DNA from 4 places in the Halomonas sp. 5021 genome. Region 3 is predicted to be linked to each of the others. Evidence: predicted binding sites of a transcription regulator. Region 3 holds the regulator's gene; each other region holds the start of a gene.
The links. Region 3 encodes sigma-54, which starts transcription at its own class of promoters, with help from an activator protein. Its sites were predicted from a motif close to TGGCACNNNNNTTGCTNT; they were not measured.
Positions count from the first base shown of each region.

Region 1: the regulator sigma-54 is predicted to act here: its motif matches at 1,807-1,824, upstream of R3F64_RS05325 (amino acid ABC transporter substrate-binding protein).
Region 2: the regulator sigma-54 is predicted to act here: its motif matches at 1,949-1,966, upstream of R3F64_RS15365 (NarK family nitrate/nitrite MFS transporter).
Region 4: the regulator sigma-54 is predicted to act here: its motif matches at 2,120-2,137, upstream of R3F64_RS05235 (P-II family nitrogen regulator).

Region 1 covers NZ_JAXOVU010000002.1:350,296-354,421, forward strand. Annotated here, with positions in the region: gene R3F64_RS05320 (amino acid ABC transporter permease) at 1-633, opposite strand, end outside; gene R3F64_RS05325 (amino acid ABC transporter substrate-binding protein) at 725-1,750, opposite strand; gene speE (polyamine aminopropyltransferase) at 1,979-2,845, opposite strand; gene hemE (uroporphyrinogen decarboxylase) at 2,842-3,957, opposite strand.
Region 2 covers NZ_JAXOVU010000011.1:54,785-58,910, forward strand. Annotated here, with positions in the region: gene R3F64_RS15360 (nitrate- and nitrite sensing domain-containing protein) at 1-372, opposite strand, end outside; gene R3F64_RS15365 (NarK family nitrate/nitrite MFS transporter) at 440-1,792, opposite strand; gene R3F64_RS15370 (patatin-like phospholipase family protein) at 2,089-3,135, opposite strand; gene R3F64_RS15375 (murein L,D-transpeptidase catalytic domain family protein) at 3,161-3,883, opposite strand; gene R3F64_RS15380 (L,D-transpeptidase family protein) at 4,011-4,126, shown strand, end outside.
Region 3 covers NZ_JAXOVU010000001.1:135,118-139,243, reverse strand. Annotated here, with positions in the region: gene lptB (LPS export ABC transporter ATP-binding protein) at 1-521, shown strand, start outside; gene R3F64_RS00625 (RNA polymerase factor sigma-54) at 626-2,047, shown strand; gene hpf (ribosome hibernation-promoting factor, HPF/YfiA family) at 2,134-2,442, shown strand; gene R3F64_RS00615 (PTS sugar transporter subunit IIA) at 2,447-2,920, shown strand; gene rapZ (RNase adapter RapZ) at 2,997-3,878, shown strand; gene R3F64_RS00605 (HPr family phosphocarrier protein) at 3,935-4,126, shown strand, end outside.
Region 4 covers NZ_JAXOVU010000002.1:332,052-336,177, forward strand. Annotated here, with positions in the region: gene R3F64_RS05220 (TonB-dependent siderophore receptor) at 1-317, opposite strand, end outside; gene R3F64_RS05225 (AraC family transcriptional regulator) at 417-1,376, opposite strand; gene R3F64_RS05230 (accessory factor UbiK family protein) at 1,505-1,867, opposite strand; gene R3F64_RS05235 (P-II family nitrogen regulator) at 2,201-2,539, shown strand; gene R3F64_RS05240 (ammonium transporter) at 2,585-3,832, shown strand; gene glnK (P-II family nitrogen regulator) at 4,023-4,126, shown strand, end outside.

The DNA.
Region 1 (4,126 bases), on a different contig from region 3:
TTCATGGCGACGTTTATTCCAGACAATCAGCGCGATACTGGCAACGATCGCCACCACAAAGGTGGCAGGAATCAGTCCGAAGCCTGACTCGAACAGCGGTTGGGGCAGATATAGCCCACGCACATTGAGAAAGATGGCTTCGCCAAACGCCATGCTCTCCCGGGCGCTGGGTAGAGCCCGCAGTACCGCGAAGTACCAGAAGAAAATCTGCAACAGCAGCGGAATATTACGGAAGGTTTCGATGTAGGCGTTGGCTAACCTAGCGATCAGCCAATTGGGCGAAAGCCGCGCGATACCGACAATAAAACCGATAATCGAGGCGGCCAACACACCCAATCCACCGACCAGCAGCGTGTTAAGCAGGCCGATCACGAAAGTACGGCCGTAGCTACTCTGGGAGGAGTACTCGATCAAGGTCTGGCCAATACCGAAGCCGGCGGTGTTGCTTAAAAAGCCAAAGCCAGTGGTGATGCCTCGAGCCTCAAGGTTGGCTTGGGTGTTGCCGATTATATAGATAAGAAAAGCCACCACAGCGGTGACTAAGAGGATTTGGAAAATAAGCGCGCGCTTCGCGCGGTCTCGCCAGAACGGCGGCTTTTGGCCGACGGGGCGAGCATTGGGTCGTACAGACATGGGTGGCGTCTCCGCGATACGGAAAGTCAATCAGATGGCCCGCCTATACCCTGGCAACAGGGCATGGCGGGCCAGGGGTCAAGCGAGACGCTTAGCGAATCGGCGGAGCATACTGGAAGCCACCGTCAGTCCACAGGGCGTTGACACCGCGTTCAATTTCAAGCGGTGAGCCCATGCCCACGTTGCGGTCGAAGCTTTCAGCGTAGTTGCCGACTTGGCTGATGATGTTGTAGGCCCAGTCAGCCTCCAGTCCCATGCCTTCGCCGTAGTTGCCATCCTGGCCGAGCAGTCGTGCAACATTGGGGTCTTCAGACGATGTCATCTCGTCGACATTTTCGCTGGTAACACCGTATTCTTCAGCGTTGATCATGGCGAACAGCGACCATTTCACGATGTTGAACCAGGTATCATCGCCCTGGCGTACCACGGGGCCCAGCGGTTCTTTGGAGATCACGTCCGAAAGAATCATTGAGCCTTCAGGGTTATCTAGCTGGATACGCAGGGCGGCCAACTGAGAAGTGTCGGATGTCAGTACGTCACAGCGTCCTGCCTGGTAGCCGCCCACGGTTTGTTCGGAGGTATCAAATACGATGGGGTTGAATTCCATGTCATTAGCACGGAAGTAGTCGGCGAGGTTTAGCTCGGTGGTGGTACCTGACTGAATGCAGATGGACGCACCGTTTAACTCATCTGCGCCCGTAATCCCCAGATCCCGTGACACCATGAAGCCTTGGCCGTCATAGAACGTTACGCCGGTGAAATTGAGACCCAACGTGGTGTCGCGCGTCGTGGTCCAGGTGGTGTTGCGTGACAGTACATCCACTTCGCCAGACTGCAGGGCCGTGAAGCGCTCTACGGCATTGAGGGAAATGTAGTCAACCGCGTCGGCATCACCGAGTACGGCGGCGGCGACGGCGCGGCAGACGTCAACGTCAAGCCCTTGCCAATTGCCATCGTCATCCGGTGCCGAGAAGCCGGGTAAGCCATCGCTGACGCCGCAACGAACGGCGCCGTTATCCCGGGTATCTTCCAGCGTGTCGGCCTGAGCGGTGGTCATACCCGCAAGGGTAATCGAACCAGCAGATACCAGCAGCGCCAAGTGTTTTTTATTCAACATGTAGGTTCCCTCGAATTGTTTGAAATCGTTATCCATGCCGTAGCATGTGACTAAACCTAGCAAGGAAGATGCCAAAAGGGGTACAGGCGCTGATTCAGCGCTTTTCAACGATAAATCGAACGTTTGATACGAACGTCTAGGTGCAAAAAATAAAAATGCCCACCCTCCCTGCACCTTTGTGGGGCGGGGAGGCAGTGGGCAATGATGAAAAGCGGTCTTCTGGCGGGATTATTTGGCGGCGATGGCCCTGCGCATGAACGGTGGTAACGCCAGTGCGCCGCGATGGGCTTCCAGCGTGTAGTACTCAAGCGGCAGGTCGTGGTTGGCAACTGCTTGCTCGCGAAAGGTGTTCACGTCGGTGTTTTTGCCTGCCAGTGTCACGCTCCACCAGCCGGACGGATACACTGGCTGCGGGAAGGGCAGCGTGGCGACGCTGTCAAACCCGGCTTCCTGCATGTCGTTGCGCAGTTCACGAATGATGGTGCCGCTATGGTAAAGCGGCGATTCGCTCTGCTGTACCATGACGCCGCCGTCTTTAAGGATGCGATGGCAGCGCCTTAAGAAATCGGTTTTAAACAGGCCCTCGGCTGGGCCAACCGGGTCGGTGGAGTCGATAATCAGTACATCGATGCTCTCGTCGGGGGTATCGTCCACCCACTTGACGCCATCGGCGAACAGCAGCTCGGCGCGGGGATCATTGTTCGATTCCACCAGCGCTGGAAAGAAGCGCTCGGAGGCTTTGGTGACTTCCTCGTCGATATCTATCTGGGTGACGTGTTCAACGCCAGGGTGACGCAATACTTCTTTGAGTGTCCCGCAGTCGCCGCCGCCAATGATCACCACCCGCTTGGGGGCCTGATGGGTGAACAACGCCGGATGGGCAATCATCTCGTGGTAGAGAAAGTTATCGCGGTCGGTGAGCATCACGCAGCCGTCCAGCACCAGCAGGTTGCCATAGGTCTCGGTGGCATAGACTTCCAGGTGCTGATAGGCGCTTTGCACATCCAGCAGTTTATCAGTGACTTTCAGCGAGAAAGCACTGCCGTGGCTATCGAAGACTTCGGTAAACCACTGGTCGTCACGTAATTTGCTCATGGCTGGGCTCCCGGATGTGCATCGTTCGATTGGGTCGCGATGCTCTGATGATATTGCGGGCTAAGGTCGTGCAGCGCTTCCATGAAGGCGGTGACATGATCCGGGTTGGTGAACTGGCTGATGCCGTGGCCCAGGTTAAAGATATGCCCGGGACCATGGCCGTAGCTTTCCAGCACGCGGGCAACTTCGGCGCGGATCGCGGAAGGCCGCGCGAACAGCACGTTGGGGTCCAGGTTGCCCTGTAGCGCGACCTTGTGGCCGACCCGGGCGCGGGCATCGGAAAGCTCTGTGGACCAGTCGATGCCCACGGCATCGGACCCGGCACAAGCGATGTGTTCCAGCCACTGGCCGCCATTCTTGGTGAACAGAATCACTGGCACCCGGCGCCCGTCATGCTCGCGGATCAGCCCGGCGACAATCTGCTCCATATAGCGCAGCGAAAACTCGAGGTACGCCGGGGTGGTCAGCGCGCCGCCCCAGGTATCGAAAATCTGTACCGCCTGGGCGCCCGCACGAATCTGCGCGTTAAGGTAGTCGGTCACCGCGTGGGCCAGGGTGTCCAGCAACTGGTGCATGGTATCCGGCGTGTCATAGAGCATGGTTTTCAGGTGGCGAAAATCTTTGCTCGAGCTGCCCTCGACCATATAGGTAGCCAGTGTCCAGGGGCTGCCGGAGAAGCCAATCAACGGCATGCGGCCGTTCAGCTCACGGCGAATCGTGGACACCGCACGCATCACGTAATCCAGGTCGCGCTCGGCATCGGGAACGCGGAGCGCGGCGACCTCATCAGCGGTACGCACGGTCTTTTTGAACTTGGGGCCCTCACCGGTTTCGAAATACAGCCCCAAGCCCATGGCGTCGGGAATCGTCAGGATATCCGAAAACAGGATGGCGGCATCCAGCGGGAAACGCTCAAGAGGCTGCAGCGTTACCTCGCAAGCCAGGTCATGGTTTTGGCAAAGGTCCATGAAACTACCTGCATCGGCGCGCTTAGCGCGGTATTCCGGAAGATAGCGCCCTGCCTGGCGCATCATCCACACGGGCGTGCGGTCAACGGGCTCGCGCGCCAAGGCGCGAAGAAAACGATCGTTTTGCAAAGGTGTGGGGTTCATAGACACTTGCTCTTGAGAAGTTTGCCCGCATTGTAGGGAGCTATTGTACTGGAAGATAGACCGCAAGGCGGCGCGACCCATGGCAAAAATTGTCGCACCACGCCGATTTTTCTCGACGTTTTTCCGTCACGCTAATCGTGAGCCGACCGCCGCTTCCTGCTAAACTACA
Region 2 (4,126 bases), on a different contig from region 3:
CGCATCGGGTGTAATGGCAAAGGTGTCAATGGCGTGGCGCAGCGTGCTGAGTTCATCCAGCGCTGCCCATACCATGGCAATGCGGCGCAGCAGGCGCGCAGCCGCCTGGGGACGCGCTTCCTTGCTTAATGCCTCGAGGCGACGACGCATCAGTGCTTCGGCATCCTGGCTATGCTGGCGGTAAGTCGCGCGACGTTCTTTAAAGCGGCTGCCCTGGGAAACCAGGAAAACCGTCGACGCGCCCCGCTCACGCTGCAGCATGTGAATGAAGTGGCTGATGTCGCCCACAATGTCACAGGTTGTCGCCAGATGGGTCAGGTTGTCGATATCGCAGCGTTTGGCGGTTAACAGAAGCTGTTGAGCTGAAGACATAATGCGTTTCCTTTGTGCTCACCGCCATTGATTGCGCACTTCCCTGGAAGTGCGCAATCGGCGTCGTTTAGCGTAACGATAGGGCACCCGCGCCGGTATCGTCGCCCACCGCCTCTCGGTAGGCGGCTGCCTCTTCGGCTTCTTGCGCATCGGAGAAGCGTACCAGCAGGACGCACGAGGCCAAGGCAAGGACGGCTAACCCCAGGTAGAAGAGGCCTTGCTGATAGGTCAGGCTTTCACTGCGGAACAGGAAGGCGGCAGAGACGGCGCCAACGTTGCCGCCTGCGCCCACAATACCGGCCACCGCGCCCAGGGCTTTTTTATTGATGAAGGGTACCACCCCGTAAGTCGCACCTTCGGCCATCTGCACAAACAGGCTGAACACCAGCATGATACCGATCGCCAGGCTTAGTACATGCATTTGTGAAAAAGCGATCAGGGCGATGCCTTCACAAATGAGAGCGACCATTAACCAGCGCACGCGCCCCTTCAGGCCCCCCAGTTTGGCAAACAAGTCAGAAAATATGCCGCCCAGCGTACGGGCAAATATATTCATCAAGCCAAACAGGCCGGCAATCAGACCTGCGGTGGCAAGTGTCAGGTCAAAATTATCGAAAAAGTAGATGGCGGCGATGTTATTGATCGTCAGTTCCACGCCAAAACAAATCCCATACACGACGAACAGCGCCCACACGCGAATATCTTTTGCCGCGACGGTAAAGCTTTGTAGCGCGCCGTTTTCGCCGCTGGCGGGCGGTAGCTCGCCGCGAGCGCGCAGCTCGTCAAAGTTGCCATCGGGCGCATCCTGGGTAAATAGCCAATAGGCAATGCCGGTGAAGAACAGCACAACGCCTGGCACGACCATGGCTAACCGCCAGCCCAACGCCTCGTTAACTCCAAGCATCAACATACCGGCAAATATCAACGGCATGACGATCTGTGTCGTGCCGCCGCCCAGGTTCCCCCAGCCCGCACTGGTGGCGTTGGCGGTACCCACGACATTGGGCGCAAACATGATGGAAGTATGGTATTGAGTGATAACAAACGACGCACCGATGGCCCCAATCGCCAGGCGTGCAAGCAGGAAGGTTTCAAAGCTGTCGGCCAGGCCGATGCCCATCACCGGAATGGAGCCGAGCAGCAACAAGCCGGAATAGGTCTTTCGTGGCCCGAGGCGGTCGCATAATACGCCGATCACCAGGCGGATAATGACGGTGATCGCGACCGAGGCGATGATGGTGTTACCGATCTGGGTCTGGGTGAGAGCTAGGTCTTCACGTACCACCGCCATGAGCGGCGCAATGCCAAACCAGCCAAAAAAGCAGAGATGGAAAGCAAACCACGAAAAATGGAAAGCGCGCATTTGTGGCGTAGAGAAATTGAGCAACCGAATACGGTTGGCTTTGTTGCGAATATCCATGGGATGGCCTCACGGGTTCTGTTACGAGTTCAACACCCTGCGCGTGAACACGCAGCGTCATCGGTTCACGAGAACATGCCTTCTTCATTGAAGGTCAGGTTCGACGCACTCGTACCCGCTTGGGCCTGGTCCACGCCTACCACCACTGCTTACATTTATGCAAAGTGGTTGCCATGGTTGTTTTTTATTATATTAATCAGTTGGTTACTATTGAAGGGAGGGTGTTTGAGGAACAGGTTGAAAGATAAATATCATGCTAATGCTGCATCATTGGGCATCAGCAGGCCTGGTTTGGCTTAGTTTGGTGCTGTAGCAGGCGCCGGGCTTTCATCCAGATAGACATCGTCGATATCCAGCGTGGAGCGTTCGCCGAGCGCGTCGATGTTGTCTTCCAGCCAGCGGTCGGCGGCGGCATGGCCCTGTTCAAACAGGTGGCATAGAAAGGGCCACTCGGCATTCAGCTTGCTGGATACCGACAGTGGCAGTAACGCACCTTCACCGCTGATGCGGTGGAACAACGCCTGCTGATAGCAGTTCTCGATACCCTGGGCGTCAAGCACCTGTTTAAGCATGGCGATCATGCGCACCTCTTTGATCAGCGCTGAATTGAAGGTGATTTCATTAAGGCGGTTCATGATGGCTGACGCCGTGGTGGGTAAGTCGTCTCGTCGAATGGGGTTGATCTGAACGAGCAGAATATCGCGTGCGCTACATTCCTCCATCAGCGGGAAAAGCGCCGGATTCCCCATGTAGCCGCCATCCCAATAGGCTTCTCCGTCAATTTCAACGGCCTGGAACACAAATGGCAGGCAAGCGGAGGCCATGACCGCATCAAGGCTCATCTCATGCCGACGAAAGACCCGCTGCTTACCGGTACGGACGTTGGTGGCAGTCACGAAGAGTTTGAGCTGTTCACAGCGGCGGACCCGATCAAAGTCGATCCGTTCGGCCACAATGTTGCGTAGAGGATTCACGTTGAGAGGATTGAACTGATAGGGCGAGACCAGCCGACTCATCAGGTCCATGGCGATATAACCCGGCGAGTGTTCGAGACTCCAGTTCCCGGTCAGCTTGTCCAGCGGTGAGCGACGAATAGGGCTTGCCATCCCCGCTCGGCTGACGGCCCGCCAGAAATCGTGCAAGGCCTCGCGGGCGGTTTCTTTATCGCCCCGGGTGAGCGCGTCGGCCATGACCACGCCGTTCATCGCACCGGCACTGGTGCCGCTGATGCCCTCGATCTCGACCCTTGAGTCCGCCAGTAAGCGGTCAATGACGCCCCAGGTGTAGGCGCCATGAGAACCACCGCCCTGTAATGCCAGGTCTAACGATTTAGGTTGCGTCATCGACTTGCCTCCTGGGTATAAGTCGTTAAAAACGGTGGGCAAGTGACGGTGCGTTAGGGCAGTTGATCACCTGTGAGGTTGCCACCCATTCCTGGTCAGGGTAGTAGGCAAACACATAGTGGTCGCCCTTTAAGCTGTCGATCAAGGGGTAGGTGACTTCTTCGCGAACCGCCGGGCAGCCGTGGCTGCGACCCAGTCGCCCTGTTTGGTCAATAAAGGCTTCGCTGACATAGTCGGCACCGTGAATGACGATGGCTCGTTCGTAGGCGTTGTCGTTAACGTTGGTCTCCAGGCCTTCCAAGCGCAGTGAATAGCCGTTGCGGCCGTAGTAACTGTTCATGGTTTTAAACAGCCCGATGCTGGATTGGTGGCTGTCGGGGATGTTGGAAAACGTCTCCGCCAGGGCGTCCCCCGACCCTTGACCGTGGGAGACCAGCTCTTGGAACATCAGTTCGTGCTGGGCCAGATCGAACACCCACAGCCGCGGCTCGGTTGACGGTAGAGAGTAATCGATCACCGCCAAGCGCTCGGCGTGAGGGTCGCGACAGCTGAGCGCTTTAGCAGCGAGGCGAAGCGCCTCCGGACTGGCGTCTGGCGCGAGCTGAAGCAGTTGGTGGTTTAACGGCAGAACGCCATTGGGCGGTGCGCTATCGATGTGGCTATAAAAACTGGAGGCATGGATCGGGAGTGACAATAACGTGGCGGGCAGGTAAATAAGCCAGGCACGCGGCGAAAAAAATGGCACCATATAAGTCCATCCTGAAAGATAGGTCCATACTGAAAAGTACAACGCGGTTAGGCAGTCACTAACGCGCTATGATAACAAGTAAGTACGTACATTATTGGGACAGCCATAGTAACGCAAGGAGAGGGCAATGAACGAGCGGCAGCCATTAAGACGTTGGGCGATGGGGGTGGCGCTTTGCCTGAGCGTAGGTGCGGTGGGTGGTGCTGGTGCAGACACAACACCCATTAGCGACACGCTGGAAGT
Region 3 (4,126 bases):
GAGCACCCATGCACGAGCGCGCCAAGGCAGGCATTGGCTATTTGCCCCAGGAGGCGTCGATCTTTCGCAAACTCTCCGTCGCCGACAACATCATGGCCATTTTACAAACCCGTCACGACCTGGATCGAGCCGGACGCGAAGCACGCCTGGAAACACTCCTGGAAGAGTTCCACATTACCCACATCCGCGACAATATGGGCATGAGCCTTTCCGGAGGCGAACGGCGCCGCGTCGAGATCGCCCGGTCCCTCGCGACAGAGCCTGCGTTCATCCTGCTTGATGAGCCTTTCGCAGGTGTAGACCCCATCTCCGTGGGCGATATCAAGTCGATCATCCGCGCCTTGAAGGAGCGAGGTATTGGCGTATTGATTACCGATCATAACGTGCGTGAAACGCTGGATATTTGCGATGTGGCGTATATCGTCGGCGACGGGCATATTATCGCCAGCGGTTCGCCGGCCGCTATTCTTGACAACCAGGAGGTGCGTGACGTTTACCTAGGTGCTGATTTCCGTCTCTAAAGCCAGCAATGGCATATTTATTGCCGATGGCATACTTATTGCACTTGCACCCAAACACAACTCGCACTAGGGTGGATGCTTTCCGATAAACGAGTGGTTCTCAGATGGTCATGAAAGCTTCTCTTCAACTGCGGATCGGCACTCAGCTCACCATGACACCCCAGCTGCAGCAGGCAATTGCCCTGCTACAGCTATCAACGCTCGATTTACGCCAGGAAATCCAGCAAGCGCTTGACGCCAACCCCATGCTCGAGCAGGAAGATGAGTTCAGCGAAAGCGAGCAAGCTGACAGCGAGCCGGAAGCAAGCGAGTGGGCAGATAGCATTCCCAAGGAGCTATCCGTCGATAGCGACTGGTCAGATACCTATCAGGATACGATGGGCAGTGGCAGCACAAGTAGCGAGGGACCTGACTTCGAGCGCCAGGCCACCGGGCAAACGCTGCATGGCCACCTCCTCTGGCAACTCGCCATGACCGATTTGAGCCAACGTGAACAGTTGGTGGCCGAGAGCCTGATTGACGCACTGGATGCTAACGGTTATCTCACCCAGCCCCTTGCCGATATCCGCGAAGGACTGCGAGACCAGGGCGTGGAAGGCCTCAGCCAGCGCGAGGTTGAGACCATTCTACTGCGACTGCAACAGTTCGAGCCCACCGGCATCTTCGCCCGCGATCTTCGCGAATGCCTGATGCTTCAGCTCGCCGCACTACCCGGTGATACACCGCTGCTGATTCCTGCGCGGCGTCTGGTTCGCCAGTTCCTTGAAGCGCTGGGTAAAAATGATCAGCGCCTCCTCAAGCGAAGACTCGGCCTGGACGATGCGCAACTCGATGACGTCATCCAACTGATCAGAAGCCTGGACCCGCGCCCCGGCAGCGTTTACAGCGCCACTGACGATAGCTACGTGATTCCCGACCTGGTGGTTCGCCACGATAACGAAGGCTGGCACCTCGAACTCAACCCAGAGGCCTTACCCAAGCTCAGGATTCAACCCGACTACGCTAGCCTGATCAAGCGCGCCGACAAGAGTCATGATAACCAGTTCCTCAAGGATCACTTGCAGGAAGCCCGCTGGCTGATCAAAAGCCTCTCCAGCCGCAACGACACCCTGTTACGCGTCGGCCGCGAAATCATCACTCGCCAGATCGGCTTTCTCGAACACGGCGAAGAGGCCATGAAACCGCTTATACTGGCCGATATTGCCGATGCGGTAGAGATGCATGAGTCGACCATCTCTCGCGTCACCACCCAGAAGTTCATCCATACACCGCGGGGCATTTTCGAGCTTAAATACTTCTTTTCCAGCCAGATCAGTGGCCAGGACGGCGACAGCCACTCCAGCACGGCCATTCGCGCTCGTCTCAAAAAACTGATTCAGGAAGAACCCCCCGGCAAACCTTTGTCAGATAGCCGTCTGGTCACCCTGCTGGAGGAAGCCGGCATCCACGTGGCACGTCGCACGGTTGCCAAATACCGCGAAGGCATGGGCATCCCTTCGTCCAGCGAACGGCGTCGCTTACGTTAAGCAAACGGAAACTCAACACAAGGGCTTTGCTTAACGCCAAAAAGGGTTACAATCGAAGGACAGTCCGACGGATAAGGAGTACGTCAATGCAAGTCAATATCACCGGTCATCATGTAGATCTGACTGACGCCTTGCGTGACTATGTCAACGAAAAGCTGGAACGCGTTGAGCGCCATTACGACAACATCACCACCGTGCAGGTAACGCTCTCGGTCGAAAAAGAGCGCCAACAGGCCGCCTGCACACTCCACGCTGCTGGGGCTGACTTGCATGCTGAGGCCCTCGATAATGACATGTACGCCGCCATCGACGCCCTGGCGGACAAGATTGATCGACAGCTCGTTAAGCATAAGGAAAAAGCACAAGCCCGCGCCCAGGGCGCAGGTGTGCGTTAATTCAATGACGTTGGCCACAATCCTCCCCCCGGAACGCGTTCTCTACGATGTGCCCGGGGGCAGCAAAAAACGGGTGCTGGAGTTTTTCAGCACCTTTATCGCACAAAACATTCCCAGCCTCGACAGCCAGGAAGTGTTCAGCCGTTTGATTGGTCGTGAACGCCTCGGCAGTACGGGGATTGGCAACGGCGTGGCGATTCCCCATGCTCGAAGCCCGCACTGTGATTCACCTATCGCCGGCTTTCTCAAACTCAATGAAGCGGTCGACTTTGACGCCATTGATGGCGACCCGGTTGACTTGGTGTTTGTTCTTCTCGTGCCTGAAGAAGCCGACGACACCCACCTCGCACTGCTGGGACAAGTTGCTTCCATCATGAATGATGCCGACACGCGCCAGCAGCTACGTAAGTCGGGTAGTCAACGTGAATTGCTGGACCTCATCTCCGCCAAGATACGCGACCAGGCGGCCAGCCTTTAATAGGTCGGCACGTAATGAACCGTCCTGACCAAGGGGCGTTTATCCAAGTCGCTTGACCGCAAGCAAGAGAGCCTTCATGCAACTCGTCATTATTAGTGGCCGATCGGGGTCAGGCAAATCGATAGCCTTACAGGCACTGGAAGATCTGGGTTATTACGCCATTGATAACCTGCCCGCCATGCTATTGGACTCGCTGGTGGATGAGTTGCGTGATCAGGGTGATCGCTCCCACTTGGCTGTCAGCATTGATGCACGCAATCTGCCAGGCGCACTTGCCAAACTTCCAGAACTGCTCAAAGAGCTTCGACAGCGGACCATCAAGTGCCAGATCGTGTATCTCACCACCGACGCACGTATTTTACTGGAGCGCTATTCAGCCACTCGCAGGCGGCATCCGCTCACGCGCAACAGCAGTCTCACGCTAGAAGAAGCCATCGACAAAGAAGAGCAAACGCTGCACGAGATACGCGATCTGGCCGATTTGACCATCGACACAACGCGGCTTTCAGTCCATGACCTTCGTCGGCGCATCACCGACCAGGTCGCCCATCAGCGGCGCGATGAGCTAACGCTGACCTTCGAGTCCTTCGGCTATAAGCGCGGCGTTCCGCTGGATGCCGATATTGTCTTTGATGTCCGTTGCCTGCCAAACCCCTACTGGGACCCTGTGCTACGAGGCTCCACTGGCCGCGATGCCGACATCATTGCGTTTTTATCCAGCTACCCACTGGTCGATGACATGACCAGCGATATTCAGGCATGGCTTGAACGCTGGCTACCCGCCTACCAGCATAGCCAGCGCAGCTACATGACCATTGCGATCGGCTGTACCGGCGGTCAGCATCGCTCCGTGTATATGGCTGAACAACTGGCGCAACGCATCGCCAGCCAACAGGGCGAAGTAAAATTACGCCACCGCGAGCTAGGCTTGCAGTACACGGTTAACGCGCCGCTTTAAGTTCGAGCCACATTGACCCGCTATCGCGAAGACCCTCATAGCCAAAAGGAACCAGGGTGCCAGAACGTAGACTTACCCTCACTAACCAACGCGGTCTTCACGCGCGGGCCGCCACGAAGCTTGTGCAGTGCAGTCAGCAATTTGACGCCAACGTACGCATTTGCAAACAGCAACAGGAAGCCGATGCCGCCAATATCATGGCACTACTGATGCTAGCGGCGCCCTGTGGCACGGAGCTATGCATCAAG
Region 4 (4,126 bases), on a different contig from region 3:
AAGCCTCGCAGCACCAGGTAGTCGAAGCGGTTGGACGCGCCGATCTGGTTGCTATAGACCCCGGGCGTGTAGTCGGTGGCACGCTGTACCGTGCTAACGCCACGATTGTCCATATCCTCGCGGGTAATGGTGGACACGCTCTGGGGCGTTTCGATCGACGGCGTTTCCACCTTGGTGGCCGCCTGCTGAGCGGTAACGGTCACCGTGCCCAGTTTGTCGCGCTGGGCTTCCTGAGCGGCTGCAAAAGGCACGCCGCTGGCGATGGCCACGGCAATGACCAGCAGCGATGGGCGGAAGTGGCAAGCTGAAATTGGCATGGCAAGGATCCCTTGATAGTTTTAGTAATGAGAATTGTTACTTTTTAATGCAGGAAGTAGGTATGCAATCTGCCAAATTGGCTATGCGCAATGCCAAATTCATCTGGGGGCGCGCTGTGAAATGACGTCATGGGGTGCGATGCCAAAGCGGCGACGAAACGCCGTGGCGAAATTGGTGGCGTGACGATAGCCACAGGTGTGGGCGGCTTGCTGAACACTCATCCCACGTTGAAGAGCCTGATAGGCTTTGGCCAGTCGGCATTGGCGTAGATGCTCAAAAATTGAGCAGCCATAGCGGGCACGAAATTTCTGGCGCAGGCTGCTTGGACTCATCGCCACTTCTCTTGCCAGGTCGCTGAGGCAGTAGGCGTGCTCGGGATGGGACGCCAACCGGGTATGGAGGGCGGCTAAACGCGCCTCGTCGCGGGCCGGTATAATCGGCTGCGCCTGAGCTGGGTCTTGCCGCGCACATTGGGGTAACCCTTCACCCAGCAGTTGCAGGGCCAGGCCTTGCCAGATCAGTGGCTGGCGCCAGTCGGCCAGTGGTTCGGCGGTGGTATGGCGTAACATCTGCGTAAAGGCGTCCGACAAGCGCCAAGGGTATAAGCCCGGCGTTGGGGGCGTCGATGGCAGGTCCAAGTTGGTGGTGGCGAGCACTGCCAGGTTCACTGTGTGCAGCCTTGCCTGAGCCGGCTGAAAAACGGTCAGCGGCTGCTCGGCAGTGAAATGGACGCACATGCCGTCGCCTGCCTTGAGTTCCAGGCGTTGATCCCCCAGGCGGGCGGTGATGTGCCCCTCGAGTACCACGCTGATAAACCAGGGCACTGTCTGGCGAGAGGCTGAGCTATAGGCGCAGTTCACGCATAGATCGGAAAGCGTCAAGTGCATTGCTTGAGGCAGGGCAACGTCGCGAACGCTGCCGGTGGCGACGCTCGCCCCGGCAGATGCATTGCGAACGCGATAGTCAATACCGAAACGCTGGCCTAGCTGGGCAAGCGTCCCCGGTGTTAGCTCATAAAGCGGTTGACTGACTTGAGGGCCGAAGGTGGCGGTGGTCATGCGTGCATCACGTAACGGTGAAATTCGGCAATGCATCAAAATGGGGCATTGATGCATTGCCTGCATCATTGAATGCGAATTACGTTACCATGTGCACAATAATAATCAATGATATCTATTCGCATTCATCATTGCGATTTGGATTCGTCTTGATCTTCCTTGGTGTCGACGTTATCGGAATCCGCCTGGGGCTCTGCGGGTAGCGGCGGTGCCTCGGCTTCGACGGGCGTCGAGGCATCGGCTGCCTGGGCGTCCACGGCGGCTTCGAGGCTGGCGACCTGGCGTTCCAGCGCTTCTACCCGTGAGCGGGTGCGCTGCAATACGTCCATCAAAATATCGAAGTCCTCCCGGGACACCAGTTCCAGGCGGTCAAAGGCCCCCCGCACCACCTGATGAACCCCTTTCTGGATATCTTCAGGCGCTTGGGAAGCGTTCTGCAAGCGGTCGCCGATTTGCTGGGCGAGTCGGCTAATATGGTCTTGAGGCGCCATGGCTTTCTCCTAACGGTCAATGTCTCGATACAGCTATCTGATCATCAGGATACGCAACCCAGGCGGGATTCGCATGCTTCTTGGGCTAATTTGTGCCGCTGGCTGATGCCCTACGGTGGGGCGTTTGCGTTTTGCCTTTGAGCAATTTTGGTGCAATACCCGGCTTGTTAGCGTGTATGGCGGGCGGTGAGTCGCCAGTATGCCCCACACTATTGCCTTTAAATAAATGAAATATAAGTAAAAAAAATCAGATGGCACGGTATGCGCATTAGTGGAGCAGGCACTTTTTTTGGGCGGCTCGGCCGCTCCTTAATCCAGCAGGGGAGATTCGGGATGAAACTCATCACCGCCATTATCAAGCCATTCAAGCTCGACGACGTTCGCGAAGCACTGGCCGACAACGGTGTTCAGGGCATTACCGTCACCGAAGTTAAAGGCTTCGGCCGTCAAAAAGGCCATACCGAGCTATATCGCGGCGCTGAATACGTGGTCGATTTCTTGCCCAAGGTAAAAGTCGAGGTCGCCGTGGACGACGGTCGCCTCGAAAGCGTGCTCGATGCGATCTGCAGCGCGGCCAACAGCGGCAAGATCGGCGACGGCAAGGTATTTGTCACGCCGCTTGAAGACGTTATTCGGATTCGGACGGGTGAGCGCGGTGCGGACGCCGTTTAAACCTGGCTTTACGGGTCATTTCTTTAGTTCAACGGGGAACTTACAATGAATGAGTTGACTGATCTGAGCTACGCGCTCGATACGTTTTACTTTCTGATCTGCGGTGTGCTGGTCATGTGGATGGCCGCTGGCTTCTCCATGCTGGAAGCTGGCCTGGTGCGTTCCAAGAACACCGCTGAAATTCTCACCAAGAATATCGCGCTGTTTGCGATTGCCTGCACCATGTACCTGCTGGTGGGCTACTACATCATGTACTCCGGCAACGCCGGTGGCTTCCTGCCCAACCTGGGCTTCCTGATCGGCGCTGAGAACAGCGTGGATGCGGTCACCGCCGGTGGCGATGACGCACCTTACTATTCCATGCGTTCCGACTTCTTCTTCCAGGTCGTCTTTGTCGCAACCGCAATGTCGATCGTCTCGGGTGCGGTCGCTGAACGCATGAAATTGTGGGCCTTCCTGGCATTTGCTGTCGTCATGACTGCCGTGATCTATCCGGTATCTGGCTACTGGACCTGGGGCGGCGGCTGGTTGGCCGAAGTTGGCTACTCTGACTACGCCGGTTCGGGCATTGTACACCTTGCCGGTGCCGCAGCCGCGTTGGCAGGCGTTATCGTGCTGGGTCCGCGTAAGGGCAAGTACGGCAAAGATGGTTCTATCCACGCGATTCCGGGTGCCAACATGCCGCTGGCGACGCTGGGTACCTTCATTCTGTGGATGGGCTGGTTCGGCTTTAACGGTGGCTCTGAATTGAAACTGGCCGCGGTTGATTCCGCCAATAACGTCGCCCAGGTGTTCGTGAATACCAACGCCGCGGCTGCCGGTGGTGTGATTGCCGCCCTGATTCTTGCCAAGCTGTGGTTCCGTAAAGCGGACCTCACCATGGCGCTCAACGGCGCGCTGGCTGGCCTGGTGGCAATTACTGCCGACCCGCTGTCGCCTTCGGCACTGGGTGCGACGATTATCGGTGCGATCGGTGGTCTGATCGTGGTGGCTGCCATCGTCACGCTGGATAAGCTGAAACTGGACGATCCAGTCGGTGCCATCTCCGTTCACGGTGTGGTGGGTATCTGGGGCGTGCTGGCTGTGCCGTTGAACAATGATGGCGCCTCTTTCGGCCCGCAGCTTATCGGTATCTTGGGTATCTTCGCCTGGGTCTTCATTGCCAGCCTGATCGTATGGCTGATCCTGAAAGCCATCATGGGTATTCGCGTCAGCGAAGAAGATGAGTACGAAGGCGTCGATATCGCCGAGTGCGGTCTTGAAGCCTACCCTGAGTTCGGTATCAAAAAATAACGGGTCGGCGCCCAAACCTTATTGGGTGCCAACCAGAAGAGCCCGAGTGCTCGTTACTAGCCTCCCTTCACGGGGAGGCTTTTTTTATTCTGCGCCGGTAGCGGTGTATGCTGATAGGTAACGGATAGCGAGCAGGGCGCTAGGCTTGTTATCTTTCATTATCATGGCTACCCAGCTAGAGGATCTCGCAATGAAACTAATCTCTGCCATTATCAAGCCATTCAAGCTTGATGACGTGCGCGAATCGCTCTCCGACATTGGCGTACAGGGCATTACCGTCACCGAAGTCAAAGG